4 regions of the Paenibacillus sp. CAA11 genome follow, and region 2 is predicted to be linked to each of the others. Evidence: riboswitches for the same ligand, from Rfam matches in the RefSeq annotation. Region 2 holds a riboswitch; each other region holds the start of a gene.
What was found. Region 2 has a riboswitch for cyclic di-AMP ahead of DCC85_RS00140 (resuscitation-promoting factor). Riboswitches for the same ligand answer to the same signal wherever they lie in the genome.
Positions count from the first base shown of each region.

Region 1 (3,192 bases), 640 kb from region 2:
CAACCGGCTATCCGTTCTGAACGTCCCCACCGTCTCAGGAACCGGCTTCTTGCGCAGCAGCGAACCGGCTACCGCCAGCATCGCCGCTATTGAAATGTATCGGCCGAGCAGCATAACGCCCCCGGTCGCCAGGTTCCAGAACGGCGTATTATCCGCCAGCCCCTCAAATCCGGAACCGTTATTGGCGGCCGAAGAAGTAAATTCATACAGCACCTGGGATAACCCGTGAAAGCCCGGGTTGCTGACCGCTCCATAGCCAAGCTTTGTCAGAAAAGCCGCAGCGGTCGGGGCCAGAATAATCAGCGGATGGATAAGAATCGCAATCGCAATCAGCTTCATCTCCCGGGCTTCAATCTTCTTCCGGAGAAACTCCGGCGTTCTGCCTACCATCAGACCGCAGAGGAATACGCCAAGAATGCCGTACATCAGCATGTTGATCAGTCCTACCCCTTTGCCGCCAAACACATTGTTCAGCATCATCAAGGCCAGCGGTGTAATACTGCCAAGCGGCGTCTGCGCATCATGCATATTGTTCACACTGCCGGTGGTAGCTGCGGTTGTAACCGTCGTAAACAGCGAGGATTGAGGGATGCCGAAGCGCACCTCCTTGCCTTCCATATTCCCTTGCGAAGCATCGATGCCCATGGCCTGTATTGCCGGATTTCCGCGGCTTTCCGCATAGTAATTAAGGGACAGCAGCAGGATGAACAAGATCATCATGGCGCCGAAGATCACCCAGCCCTGCCGCTTGTTCTTGGCAAACAGGCCAAAGGTATACGGCAATGCAGCCGGGAGCGTCCACATGGACAAGATCTCAATCACATTCGTCAGCGGACTCGGATTCTCGAAGGGGTGAGCCGAGTTCGCCCCGAAAAATCCGCCCCCGTTCGTGCCCAGATGCTTAATCGCCTCCAGCGATGCAACCGGCCCCATAGCGATTTCCTGCCGGCTTCCTTCAAGCGTCACCACGTCGGCTGCCGGCTTCAGAGTCTGCGGGACGTGAAGGGCCACAAGAGCCAGGCAGACGATCAACGCCAGCGGGATGAACACACGCGTATGCGCCTTGACAAAATCCTGAAAAAAATTACCTACAGAGGCTCTGCCAGTAATCCCCCTTACAAACGCAATCGCAACGGCAAAACCGCTGGCAGCAGAGGTGAACATCATCATAGTAATAACAGCCATCTGCGAGAAGTAAGTCAGCCCGGTCTCCCCGCTGTAATGCTGCAGATTGGTGTTGGTCATGAAGCTGATCACCGTATTGAAGTTCAGCGTTCCTTCCATGCCTTTCGTGCCTGAGGGATTGAATGGCAGTCCTCCCTGCAGCTTCAGAATCAAGTAGCTGAAGATCACAAGCACAAGATTCGTCAGCAGGAAGCTGAGCGCATACTTTTTCCAAGACATGCCCTTCGTCGATTTAAGGCCAATCAGTCTGTAAATGCCGCGCTCTGCCGGACCAAACCAGCGCTCCAGCCTATTCGGCTCATTTGAGAACACATGGAACAAATAAGTACCTACCGGCTTAACCAGCAGGATCAATATCACAATGACAACTGCAATTTGCACGATGCCCATATCAGGTTCCTCCTAATTCTTCATAGCCTGCCTAGAATTTCTCAGGGTGAATCAGAGCATAGACCAGATAGATGAACAGCAGCAGGGTTACGATTAGGATCAAAATCATCGCTTAGCCCCCCTTTTATCATCCACGACCCGTGAGCACCAGAACAGGAACAAGACAATCAAGCCAAAGCCCATAGCAAGAAGGGCTAGCATATATAGATCCGTCATTTATGTTGCGCTCCTTCCCTTGCAAACCTTGCAAATAAATAGTCCGCTCTGTAAGGACAGAGCCATCAAGATCCTAATCATCCATTTCATGGCACAACAAAAAAGACCACAGAGGAATATCCCCGTGATCTTAAATAACGGTCACATGACACCATCCTCTCTCCATACGCTGACGAGGTTAGCTGTCGGATTCGGGCGGTGAGAGTCGCCCTACCCGTTCTTGGACCATGCAGGCACTTGCCCTGCTGGCGACTGAACAGGATTCACCCCTAATGATCTTCCGGCTCCCACTTCCCGGCCTGATCATTGTTGGTTCCCCCGCTTTCCTTTACAGGAAATTAAGCGGACTTGCGAATATGTGGTTTTCAGGTACGAGACGAATCATACCTCTGCACCATGTAGATTGTAAAATTATGTTTTTGGCAAAATCACGAAAAAGGAGCTGCGCTGGATTCAAAAAACTGAAAATTATAAATAAAATTCACACGTTCCGATGAATTGCTTTGTTTTTCATGCTGTTTTCATAATTTTTCGAAAATCACACATGAGGACCTGCAAAGCCTCCCCCTGAACTCTAAAATTCGGCAGGAGGCTTTACTTGCTGTCGTTATGCAGCATCTTCCGTACCTGATGAGCCTAAATAAGAGGCTAACCTGATGGCAGCATAGACCCATAGACCCTCAGACAACCTAGTCAATCAGACCAAGCACCATCTGTATGGAATGATCTGCAAACGCCCGGTCCGGGCGTGACTTCATCAGCACCGTTAGCCCGATAAGCGAAACCACCAGTGTCTGTGCCACGGCCTTGACATTCAGCTTGGGTGCTAATTCGCCTGCCTCTTTCCCCTTCTCCAGAGCTTCCTGAAATATGGCCGCTAGATACATCTGATGCTCACGGGTCAAAATTTCGAATTTCTCATCATGCGGGGCCAGCTCCACCATCGTATTAATGCAGAAGCAGCCCCGTGAGCTGTCGCCTTGACCCGCTTCATCCACAACCCCTTCGAACAAAAGGCGAAATCCCTCCTTGACTGAAGCCCCGGCCGCTAGCATCGTTTTTACGTGCAAGGCATGCTCTGCCGTGTACTTGCGCAGTGCCGATTCAAACAGCTGCTTCTTATCCCCGAAGGCGGCATACAGACTCGGACGCTGAATGCCCATGCCAGCCGTTAAATCACTTAACGAGGTAGCTTCATAGCCTTTGTCCCAAAATAACTGCATGGCTTCTTCCAGCGCCTGCTCCTTAACAAATTCCCGAGGTCTCACCATGGATGATCCTTCCTCCCCTCTTACTATACCAACAAGTAAATAAATATTAAGTTAAAAAGCTTGAACATGTCAATGATTTACATAATTCATCTTGACAAACAGACCACATCCTCCTTATGATTCATAATAT
Region 1 is NZ_CP028922.1:670,362-673,553, reverse strand. Features, by position in the region: gene kdpA (potassium-transporting ATPase subunit KdpA) at 1-1,575, opposite strand, end outside; gene kdpF (K(+)-transporting ATPase subunit F) at 1,607-1,684, opposite strand; cyclic di-AMP (ydaO/yuaA leader) riboswitch at 1,943-2,146, opposite strand; gene DCC85_RS02975 (TetR/AcrR family transcriptional regulator) at 2,481-3,062, opposite strand.
Region 1: linked by a shared signal. The riboswitch ahead of kdpF (K(+)-transporting ATPase subunit F) and the one ahead of DCC85_RS00140 (resuscitation-promoting factor) in region 2 are both predicted to bind cyclic di-AMP.

Region 2 (3,192 bases):
ATATCAATATAATAACGAATTATATTCTTAAAGTAAACGGATCAGTTCAGCTCCGGTTTGGTTGGTCCAATCACATACACGGTGCGGCCCTTCTTACGTCCAAATTTATTGGCCGTTTTTAAACTATCATAATACACATCGATTTTGTTGCCTTTAATGGCGCCACCGGTATCTTCCGCACGGCGGAAGCCTACCCCCTCAATATATACCCACCAGCCCAGTGGGATCACTTTCGGGTCAACCGCAATCGTTCTGCCTTCCGTTACGCTTGTTCCTGATGCTGTCTTCGTTCCAATTCCGCTTTCCTCCGAGGAGTAGGCCGTCATGGATACATTTTTAATCAGCTTTTTATATTTAAAACTTACGCCGCCCTTAGTGACCTTATTGTTCTGGCTTATCTTCACCGCTCCGGGTTCCCGGGTGATGCTGGCAGACAGGACCTCGGGCTTAGGCTTAACCGGCTCGGGCTTCTTCGTGCCGACGGCAATGATCTTCGCCTGGGGCTTCTTCTCGACCGTCTTGTTCAGCCATCTCTTAGAGACAAATTCTCCGTCCTGAAACACTTTCTCTACTCGGCTCACGACCTTACCGTTGCTGCCTTGCTGAACCACCTTGGTCTTGCCGACAAGCAGGGTAGGATCTTTCTTCTTCACGACCTGATAAGGAACTGTAATCGGCTCCTCTACCGTATGTTTGTTCACGCGGACTACACGGATTTTCAAGTCGGGAGTAATGCCGGCTGAAAGCGAAGGATACACTTTATCTTGTTCCGATACAGAAACGCCTAGTTTGGTAAAGACGCTCTTAACGGTATCTTCTGTGGTGTAGTAGCTATTGCTCTTGCCGTCAGCAAGCACAGTAACTTTCACAGCGCGGTCAATCACGATCTGATCGCCGTCCTTAAGCTCACTGTCTACTGCAGCTGAAATATCATCCTGCGGTTTAAGCTCGATGGATTGTTCATCCAGCAGGGACCCCACCGATGAGGTTCGAGTCTCAACGGTTTGCTCCTTCCCGTCAATTACCAGATGAATGCTCTTGCTCGCCTGACCGTATACCCAGGCCAATACGATGCAAACTACCGCGATGGCTAATATAGCGAATATTGAAATGAGACGTACCTTGTCATGCTTCCATCGCAACGCGTAAGACATACTGGATGATCGTGAACCATGGGTTGTTTCGTTCTTTCTGAACACGCCCACTTCTTCCGTCCTCCTCCATAGCCTCGCCGTCTAGGTTGATGCATGATTACATATGACGCGACTATATACCGATTTTTTACGGAACGCTATAAAGCCCTGCATTCCGCATCCTTCCCCAGTCTGTTTGGCATAAAGTCACCCCCGTTTTACAACAGTATGACGTGCCTATCAGTTTTATTCAAAACAAAAGAAGCCATAGAAAGAGTTAGAGGAACTCTTTCGTGGCTTCCGAAAATGTCTTGGATGCTTGATAGGACGCACGAGGTTGCCTCTCTCATATGACGCTTACGGGGTTAGCTGTCGGGTTCGGGCGTAGAGAGACGCCCTATCTCAGTTCACCCGCTCATGGCGAGTGACCTCAAATTCACCCCAAAGACCCGGTAAAGAAATCGAAATGCTTGAAGCCCATCAAGTAGCATTAAATCAAAGCAAGCTTCAGCGCATCGGTTCCCCCGTTCTCCAGAAATAGGAGATTCAGCGAGACTGGTTCATGGAACCATGTAAGGACTGACGTTCCGGCGTAGCCGAATGACGCAAATCCATTACTGAAAAGATTCTATCCTTTTTGGAACCATGTTGTAAAGGAGAGATCAACTACGTTTTTTTAAAAAAATGGTTAAAAATCTGTAATAAACTCTGTTTTTTTAATTAAAAAACATTAATCTTTTCCAAAATCTCGTTTTTTCATCGGTTTTGCTCCCGATATCAGCGAATGTCAAATCGTTCCAGTGCATTTTGGGTAGTGATTTGCGCGATTTCCTCCAAGGACATCCCCTTGAGCTCGGCCGCCATCTCAGCCACTAAACGAACGTGAGCAGACTCATTTCTTTTTCCACGGAATGGGTGTGGTGTTAAATATGGGGAGTCCGTTTCAATGAGCAAACGATCGAGTGGAACCTGTTTTAGGACCTCTTTAGGCTGCTTTGCATTTTTAAACGTGATCGGCCCGCCAAACGAGATATGGAATCCCATATTCATACATAATTTGGCAGTTTCCCAGCTTCCTGAAAACGAATGCATGATGCCTCCAACTTCGCTGGCCTTCTCTTCCCGCAAAATCTTCACAATATCCTCATGTGCGTCACGATCATGAATGACAATCGGCATGCCAAGCTCTCGGGCCAATCCGATTTGACGGCGGAAGACCTGATGCTGCACTTCTTTGGGGGAAGTATCCCAGTAGTAATCAAGTCCAATTTCCCCAATGGCTACCACCTTGTCATGCTTGCACAGCTCAGCAATCCAGTCCAAATCCTCGTCCAGCATAGTAATTGCGTCCTGCGGATGCCATCCGACGGCAGCGTATATGAAATCATAAGTTTCAGCAAGCTTCATGGTCGAAGGGATCGTCTCCCGGTTAAATCCGACATTAACCATCCGGGTTACACCGGCTTCAACAGCACGGGCAATCGTCTCCTCCCGATCTTCGTCAAATTGTGGTGCATCCAGATGCGTATGAGTATCAAACAGCATATTGTACAGTTCCTCCTTACACTTCAAAAAGTTGTGCGATATGTTGCGGCAGTTGGTCCTTTACCGCTTCCAGCTTCTCCTTCGGATAATACAAATGGCAACGGCCACGGTGTAGACCGCTAATCGAACGAACGATATCGGATACCTCAGAAATTTCGCGCAGATTGTCCTGCCTGTCCAGCAGCAGAATCTCCTTGCCCTTCAGCTCATCATCAGGACGGAACACATCATAAGGCAGGTCTGTCGGAAAATCAATTTCTAAGTCATATTCAGCATTCAGCCCTACTTGTGCGAATGCGCTGCGCAGCTGATCGACCATTTCCATATCGATATGATCAAGTTCTACATATTTATACAGCCTTCTATCTAAAAATCTGGCACAGAGGCTGCCCAGAAGCTCATCTTCTTCATTTGTCCACTGCATGAAGGCCGTCTGCACCAAAGCTTCATCCAGAAGCAGATATTCTGTAACCGTCAGCTCCCGCTCAAAGAGCCCCGGAAGAGGATCTGGGAG
Region 2 is NZ_CP028922.1:27,999-31,190, reverse strand. Features, by position in the region: gene DCC85_RS00140 (resuscitation-promoting factor) at 42-1,205, opposite strand; cyclic di-AMP (ydaO/yuaA leader) riboswitch at 1,472-1,695, opposite strand; gene DCC85_RS00135 (TatD family hydrolase) at 1,911-2,678, opposite strand; gene DCC85_RS00130 (HD domain-containing protein) at 2,695-3,192, opposite strand, start outside.

Region 3 (3,192 bases), 2.4 Mb from region 2:
CAGACGGAGGCTGCTCGTTCCCTAGGCATGACACAAAGTATGGCCATGCGTCATATCATTTTGCCCCAGGCAGTTAAGAATGTGCTTCCGGCCATCGGTAATGAGTTCATTACCATTATCAAAGAGTCGTCCATTGTGTATGTTATCGGGGTATCGGAAATGATGTTTCAAGCGAATAGCATCATGTCGATGACCTATGATGGAATGACGCCATTCTTGATTATTGCCGTAATGTACTTTATTCTAACCTTTATTTTGTCCAAAATTTTGGGCGTGTTCGAAAGGAAGTTGATGAGCCGTGATCAGCGTTAAAGGACTAAACAAAAAATTCGGCCAGCTCCATATTCTCAAAGGGATTGACCTTGAAATCAAGCAGGGAGAGGTCGTAGTATTGATTGGGCCCAGCGGCTCGGGAAAAAGTACATTCCTTCGCTGTTTAAATCTCCTGGAGACGCCATCAGACGGTGAAATATTATTTGAAGGCAAATCCATAACAGATAAGAGGCATGATATTAATGCTACTCGGGAGAAAATGGGAATGGTGTTCCAGCATTTCAACCTATTCCCGCACAAGTCGGTGCTGAAGAACATTACCTTGGCTCCGATGAAGGTTAAAGGTCTGGATAAGGTAAAGGCAGAGCAAATTGCTACGGATCTTCTAAGAACGGTTGGTCTTGAGGATAAGAAAAATGCGTATCCTTCTCAGCTATCAGGCGGGCAAAAGCAGCGGATAGCAATCGCTCGTGCGCTTGCGATGGAGCCGCACGTAATGCTATTTGATGAGCCTACTTCGGCATTGGACCCCGAAATGGTCGGGGAAGTGCTTGACGTTATGAAGAGGTTGGCAGAGAAAGGGATGACGATGGTCATCGTTACCCATGAGATGGGATTTGCCCGTGAAGTAGGCGACCGTATTCTCTTTATGGATCAAGGGCTCATTGTAGAGCAGGGGACACCAGAGCAGGTCTTTAGCTCCCCTCAGCACCCGCGAACCAAGGACTTCTTGAGCAAGGTGCTGTAACTTCATATTTAGGCAAAAAACACGGCATGTTCCATGTCGTGTTTTTTGCTGTTCCATAGGTGGTAACACTTACCTGAATCAAAGGTTACAAATTTGTGATATATTTGGGGAGTGCCGAATCCCTATACAGCAGGGAACGGGGGATGATTTTTCCGAAGATGAACGTTTATCTTCTTGGGGTGAAGCGCTTTACTCTTAGCGCCGGGCCATCCTTGGGTCCGAATCCGACAACTAACCTCGGAGGCAATTCGAAGGAGGATTACATATGAAATTTGCTTTCAGAAAAAACAAAAATGTTAACAAATTGCCGTTTGTATTGAAGACTGCGGCACTGACACTTACTCTTGCTGCCGCCCTGCAGGGTGCGTCTGCTTATGCTGCGGGCACTGTGCATACGGCGAAGGAAGGAGACACTTTTTATCTGCTGGCCAAGCAGTATGGAGTATCGGTAAATCAGCTGATGAGCGCAAATCCTAGCGTTAAGGCAAACAATATTTATGCAGGCCTGTCTATTCAAATTCCGGGAGAAAATGCGGCTAAGCTGGAGGCCTCTTCCACTGAGGCTGTTAAGCTGCTGAATGCTTCAGCATCCAGCCATCAGGTCACAGCTTGGGGGAAAACCTTTAACTACTCTAATACGATTAATGTTGTAGCTACTGCTTATTCGGCGGCAGCCAGCGAGAACGGGCAGTGGGGCGCTGTTGATTATTATGGAAAACCACTAAGTCTCGGGACAATTGCTGTTGATCCTGCTGTAATTCCAATGGGCACTAAAGTATTGGTAACTGGGCATAGTCATCCCGGCCTCCCTAAACAGGCATTTGTTGCTACGGCTTCAGATCAGGGGAGTGCGATTAAGGGCAAGCGAATTGATATTTTCATTCCAGGTTCGCAGCAGTCCGCCAGCCAGTTTGGCTTCCAGGATGTAAAGCTGTATGTTTTAAATTAGATGATGTAAATTAGTCCTCCGAGATATTAAGGGGGTACACACGAGTAAATTCTCAGAGCTGGGGCTCCGTTATATCGATGCTAGATCCATACCCCATTGCTGTTTTATTTTTACTCTTTCTTCGAAAATGGAGCGCTTGTTCAGCCGCGCATGTCCATATGTTTTTTTAGAAACCAAAAGTCCACGCGTCCCAAAGAAGACGCGGGGGCTTTTTTTTAGATTTTCCGGATATATGTTTAGAAATCCATTTGAGAGAGGGACGTCACGGAGCTGACTTCATCGGATGATAATCGCTGTCGTCATTCCCAACCGTGCCCTGGGACCTCCATAATCTCCTCGCCGTTCGATCTGGACTCCCCCAATAATTACCACGGTAAGATTCTCATCTCTTCATAAGATTATACCGATATATTAAGAGTGTGCATTTGTGCACAAATAATACAAATTTGCTGACAATGCGGAGGGAAACTTAATGAGGAGACAGCTGAAGATGGTACTTTCGCTGGTATGTTTATTGATGGTTATGGGATGTTCAACTTCTCCAGGTACAGAGCAAACAACCCGGATCACCTTTCTGAATTCCAAAACCGAGATAAAAGCTCAAATGGAGGAAATGGCGAAACAATACAACCAAGCGCATCCCGGAGTAACTTTGGAGATTATAACTGCACCGGAAGGGACTTCAGCCTATCAAAAGCTGATGTCAATGTATGGCTCGGGAAGTGCGGCAACCCTGTCGATGCTCGATCCTGGGGACGCTCAACAGTTTCTGGATAAGGCAGTTGATCTAAGCCAAGAAAAATGGGTGGATGAAACGATAGACAATGGATTGGACGCCGTGAAGAAGAACGAATCTATGGTTGGTTTTCCGTTCGCGGTTGAAGGGTACGGATTAATTTACAATAAGAAGGTGCTCGACAAGGCGGTTGGAGGCTCATTCGATCCTTCCTCGGTAAAAAGCCGAAGCAGTTTAAACTTGTTAATGAACCAAATCAAGGAGACGGGTGTAGAACCCGTTATGCTCTCCCCGATGGACTGGTCGCTCGGTTCCCATCTTTTAACGGTATCTTACGCCGTTCAACCCGGAGGGGGCTCCAAGTTTGTTAAGGACATGCAGAACAGCTCCATAGAAATGTCCCGAAATGATGTGATGAACGGGTGGGTTCAAACCCTGGATTTGCTTAAAGAGAACAATATCAACAAAAATTCGCCGATGAGCAGC
Region 3 is NZ_CP028922.1:2,543,343-2,546,534, reverse strand. Features, by position in the region: gene DCC85_RS11750 (amino acid ABC transporter permease) at 1-312, shown strand, start outside; gene DCC85_RS11745 (amino acid ABC transporter ATP-binding protein) at 299-1,021, shown strand; cyclic di-AMP (ydaO/yuaA leader) riboswitch at 1,124-1,283, shown strand; gene DCC85_RS11740 (3D domain-containing protein) at 1,287-1,970, shown strand; gene DCC85_RS11735 (ABC transporter substrate-binding protein) at 2,443-3,192, shown strand, end outside.
Region 3: linked by a shared signal. The riboswitch ahead of DCC85_RS11740 (3D domain-containing protein) and the one ahead of DCC85_RS00140 (resuscitation-promoting factor) in region 2 are both predicted to bind cyclic di-AMP.

Region 4 (3,192 bases), 1.1 Mb from region 2:
TTGCTCATTTGATTTACGACCTCTTCATTCCGGTCCACACCCAGAACTTCATACCCTAAATCCATAAGCTCCAGGGCCAGACTTGAGCCGAAGCGGCCAAGGCCAATGACCGCAAACTGTTGTTTTTTCATAATAGATGGTCAAACTCCTTATCCAATAATCATTTTGCCTTCAGGGTGTTTATATAATTCCTTACCCTTCTTCGGCCCTAACGCATAGGCTAAAGTTAAAGGCCCCAGCCGGCCTGCAAACATGGTGAAGCTAATAAGCAGCTTGCCGATCAGGGTCAGCTTGCCTGTCAATCCCATCGTTAAGCCCACCGTCCCGAACGCGGATGTCGTCTCAAAGAGAATGCTGAGGAAGCTGCTGTCCTCCGTGGTCGACAGAATCATCGCAATAGCCACGACGAGGAACAACGCAAGCAGAGTAATGGTCAGCGCCTTCAATATCCGCTCTTGAACCAGGCGGTAACGGAAGAGCACCAGATCGTCCCGCCCCCGAATCATAGAGAACATAGATCCGATCAGGATGGTAAAGGTTGTCGTCTTAATCCCGCCCCCGGTCGAGCTTGGAGAAGCCCCAATAAACATCAAGATGATCATGAAGAACTGGGTCGCCTGACGGAGGGAGCCGATATCCAGCGTATTTGCGCCGGCTGTACGCGGCGTCACAGACTGGAACAGCGAGCCCCAGAACTTGCCTGCCCAGCTAAGCGGCTCAAGCGTCTTCGGATTGGTGAATTCAAAGACAAAGATAACCAAGGCGCCGATCACAATCAAGGCGGCCGTCATGGACAGAACCACTTTGGAATGCAGAGACAGCTTGCGGTTCTTCCGGTAATCCACGACATCTGAGATTACGATAAAGCCAATTCCTCCAGATACTATCAAAAACATCGCCACGAAATTTACAAGCGGGTCGCTCACGAACTGGGTCAAGCTCCGGTACCCTCCAAACAGGTCGAATCCTGCATTGTTAAACATGGACACTGCATGGAAGATGCCGAAGTAAACCGCTCGTCCAAAGGGCATATCCACGGCCCAACGAATCGTAAATAGCACGGCTGCGCAAGCTTCAATGACAAGAGAATATAATAATACCTTGCGAATTAGCCGTACGATGCCTTCCATCGTGTTCTGATTCATGGCCTCCTGCAGCAGCAGCCGATCCTTCAGGGAAATCTTCCGTTTGAATACTAGTGAGAATAGTGTGGCCATGGTCATAAAGCCCAAGCCTCCGACCTGAATCAGCAGCATGATGACGACCTGACCAAAGGTCGTAAAATAAGTCCCTGTATCCACAACGACAAGCCCTGTTACACAGGTCGCTGAGGTCGCAGTAAATAATGCATCCACGAACGAAAGGCGGCCTTCCGGATGAATGGAAATCGGAAGCATGAGCAGCAGAGATCCAATAAAAATAATTGCGGCAAAGCCAATCACCAGAATCTGAGGCGGAGATAATTTGAAGCGTTTGTTGTTCAACTGTAAGGGTCACCTCTTGTGTTTTGGTCAAAAGAAAAAAGACACTGGAAATCCAATGCCTTCAAGGTTTGGGTTCCTGCTGCATAGGCCTACGAGGTTAGCTGACGGATTCGGGCATGCACAGGTCGCCCTATTCAACTGTCCTTCTGCTGCTGTACCCTGCAGAAGAGACAGTAAGAAATTCACCCCAAAAGATTGGTTCCCCCGTTTTCATGATCATGAAATTCGGCTCATATTCCGTTTCTCATATTTCATCATGGATTATAAGCCTTATTTCTAATGACTACAAAGTGAATTTTCCATGAAACAGAATGAAAACATGTTGAATATCGCTGCATTAGGAATGTAATCTCGGATTCTCTGAGCTTTGCTGTTTATTATATAGTTTTATGTGCATTTACACGTTGATTTCCCCACAGTTTCTGGCAGGTGCCCCTTCTTTATGTTATCTTTACTTTGAAGTATTCCCGTAACTATCGTTCATACACGCAAATACACACAAAGGAGTTGTAAGCTTGAAACCAAAATTATTATGGAGTCTGGCGGCCCTGGGATTTGTTATTTTCATCCTGACCCAAGTTCTGCCGTCCGTGGTCCAAGATCCCGCTTCCTCGGAATCAAGCAAAGCGATTTCCAAGGAGCAGGCGATCAAGGCAGCGTCTTCCTTTGCCGAAGAGACACTGAAGATCAATACCTCGAATGTGGAGAATCCCCTCGTTACTTATTCGACCGATTCGGACTTATACGGTTACCTGAGCAAAGAGAAGTTGCTCCAAGACTATACGAAGAAATATGACCAGAAGTTTCCGACAGAGCGCTTCCGCGTAAAGTTTGAGCAGCCCGAGCCGCAGCTTTCTGCCCTCGTCATCGATGTTGGCATGTCCACGGGCAATGTTGTCGGCTTTGAAATGATAGATTCCTGGTCGTCTGAAGACAAGAAACTGATTCTGGACACAGACCAGAATGGCCTGTCCAAGCTGCAGGCGCTGGAGGGCAGCATAACCCTCGAGGATAAAGCGGCTGGGGCCGAGCCTTATCTTAAAGCGCTGGGATACGATCCCAAGGGGCTCACCGTACAGCAGAATCAAACACTGGGGCTGACTTATCAGGTGAACGGCTATAAGATTGGCAATTCTCATGCCGAGCTGGTGTTTGGCTATGAATACGGGCAGGTCACTTCGATGCAGTCCAAATTTACAGTGCCGGCAGTACATACGGATTATGTGAAAAGCCAAACCAAGCTAGCCACCTGGCTAACATTCGGTGGATACGGACTCCTGTCATTTATTCTTGGCATCCTGGCCATCGTTTATAGTGCAAGGACTCGGCCCCATGCTTCCTTTGGCCGCGGAGTCTTCCTGACACTCTTCTATCTGTTCATCAATGTTGTCAGCACGCTCAATATGCTGCCTGTCTTTAAGTCTCAAGGACTTGATGGAATTGCACTGGATCTCGCTCTAATCATGCAGGGGCTGATTACGGTCGCTATGACAGCATCCATTTATTTCTCCCTGGTCGGAGGCGATGGGCTATGGAGACAAAAGGGACAGAATCTATGGATGAGAACACGCGAACCCGGCTATGGCCGCCATGTTCTGCAAAGTGCTATAAATGGCTATGCTTGGGCATTCATTCTTCTAGGCCTGCAATCCGTCATCTTCATTGTTCTTGGGCTCACTCTGAACATGTGGACAACGACGGATGAATC
Region 4 is NZ_CP028922.1:3,802,597-3,805,788, forward strand. Features, by position in the region: gene DCC85_RS17760 (potassium channel family protein) at 1-131, opposite strand, end outside; gene DCC85_RS17765 (TrkH family potassium uptake protein) at 150-1,484, opposite strand; cyclic di-AMP (ydaO/yuaA leader) riboswitch at 1,556-1,725, opposite strand; gene DCC85_RS17770 (CPBP family intramembrane glutamic endopeptidase) at 2,000-3,192, shown strand, end outside.
Region 4: linked by a shared signal. The riboswitch ahead of DCC85_RS17765 (TrkH family potassium uptake protein) and the one ahead of DCC85_RS00140 (resuscitation-promoting factor) in region 2 are both predicted to bind cyclic di-AMP.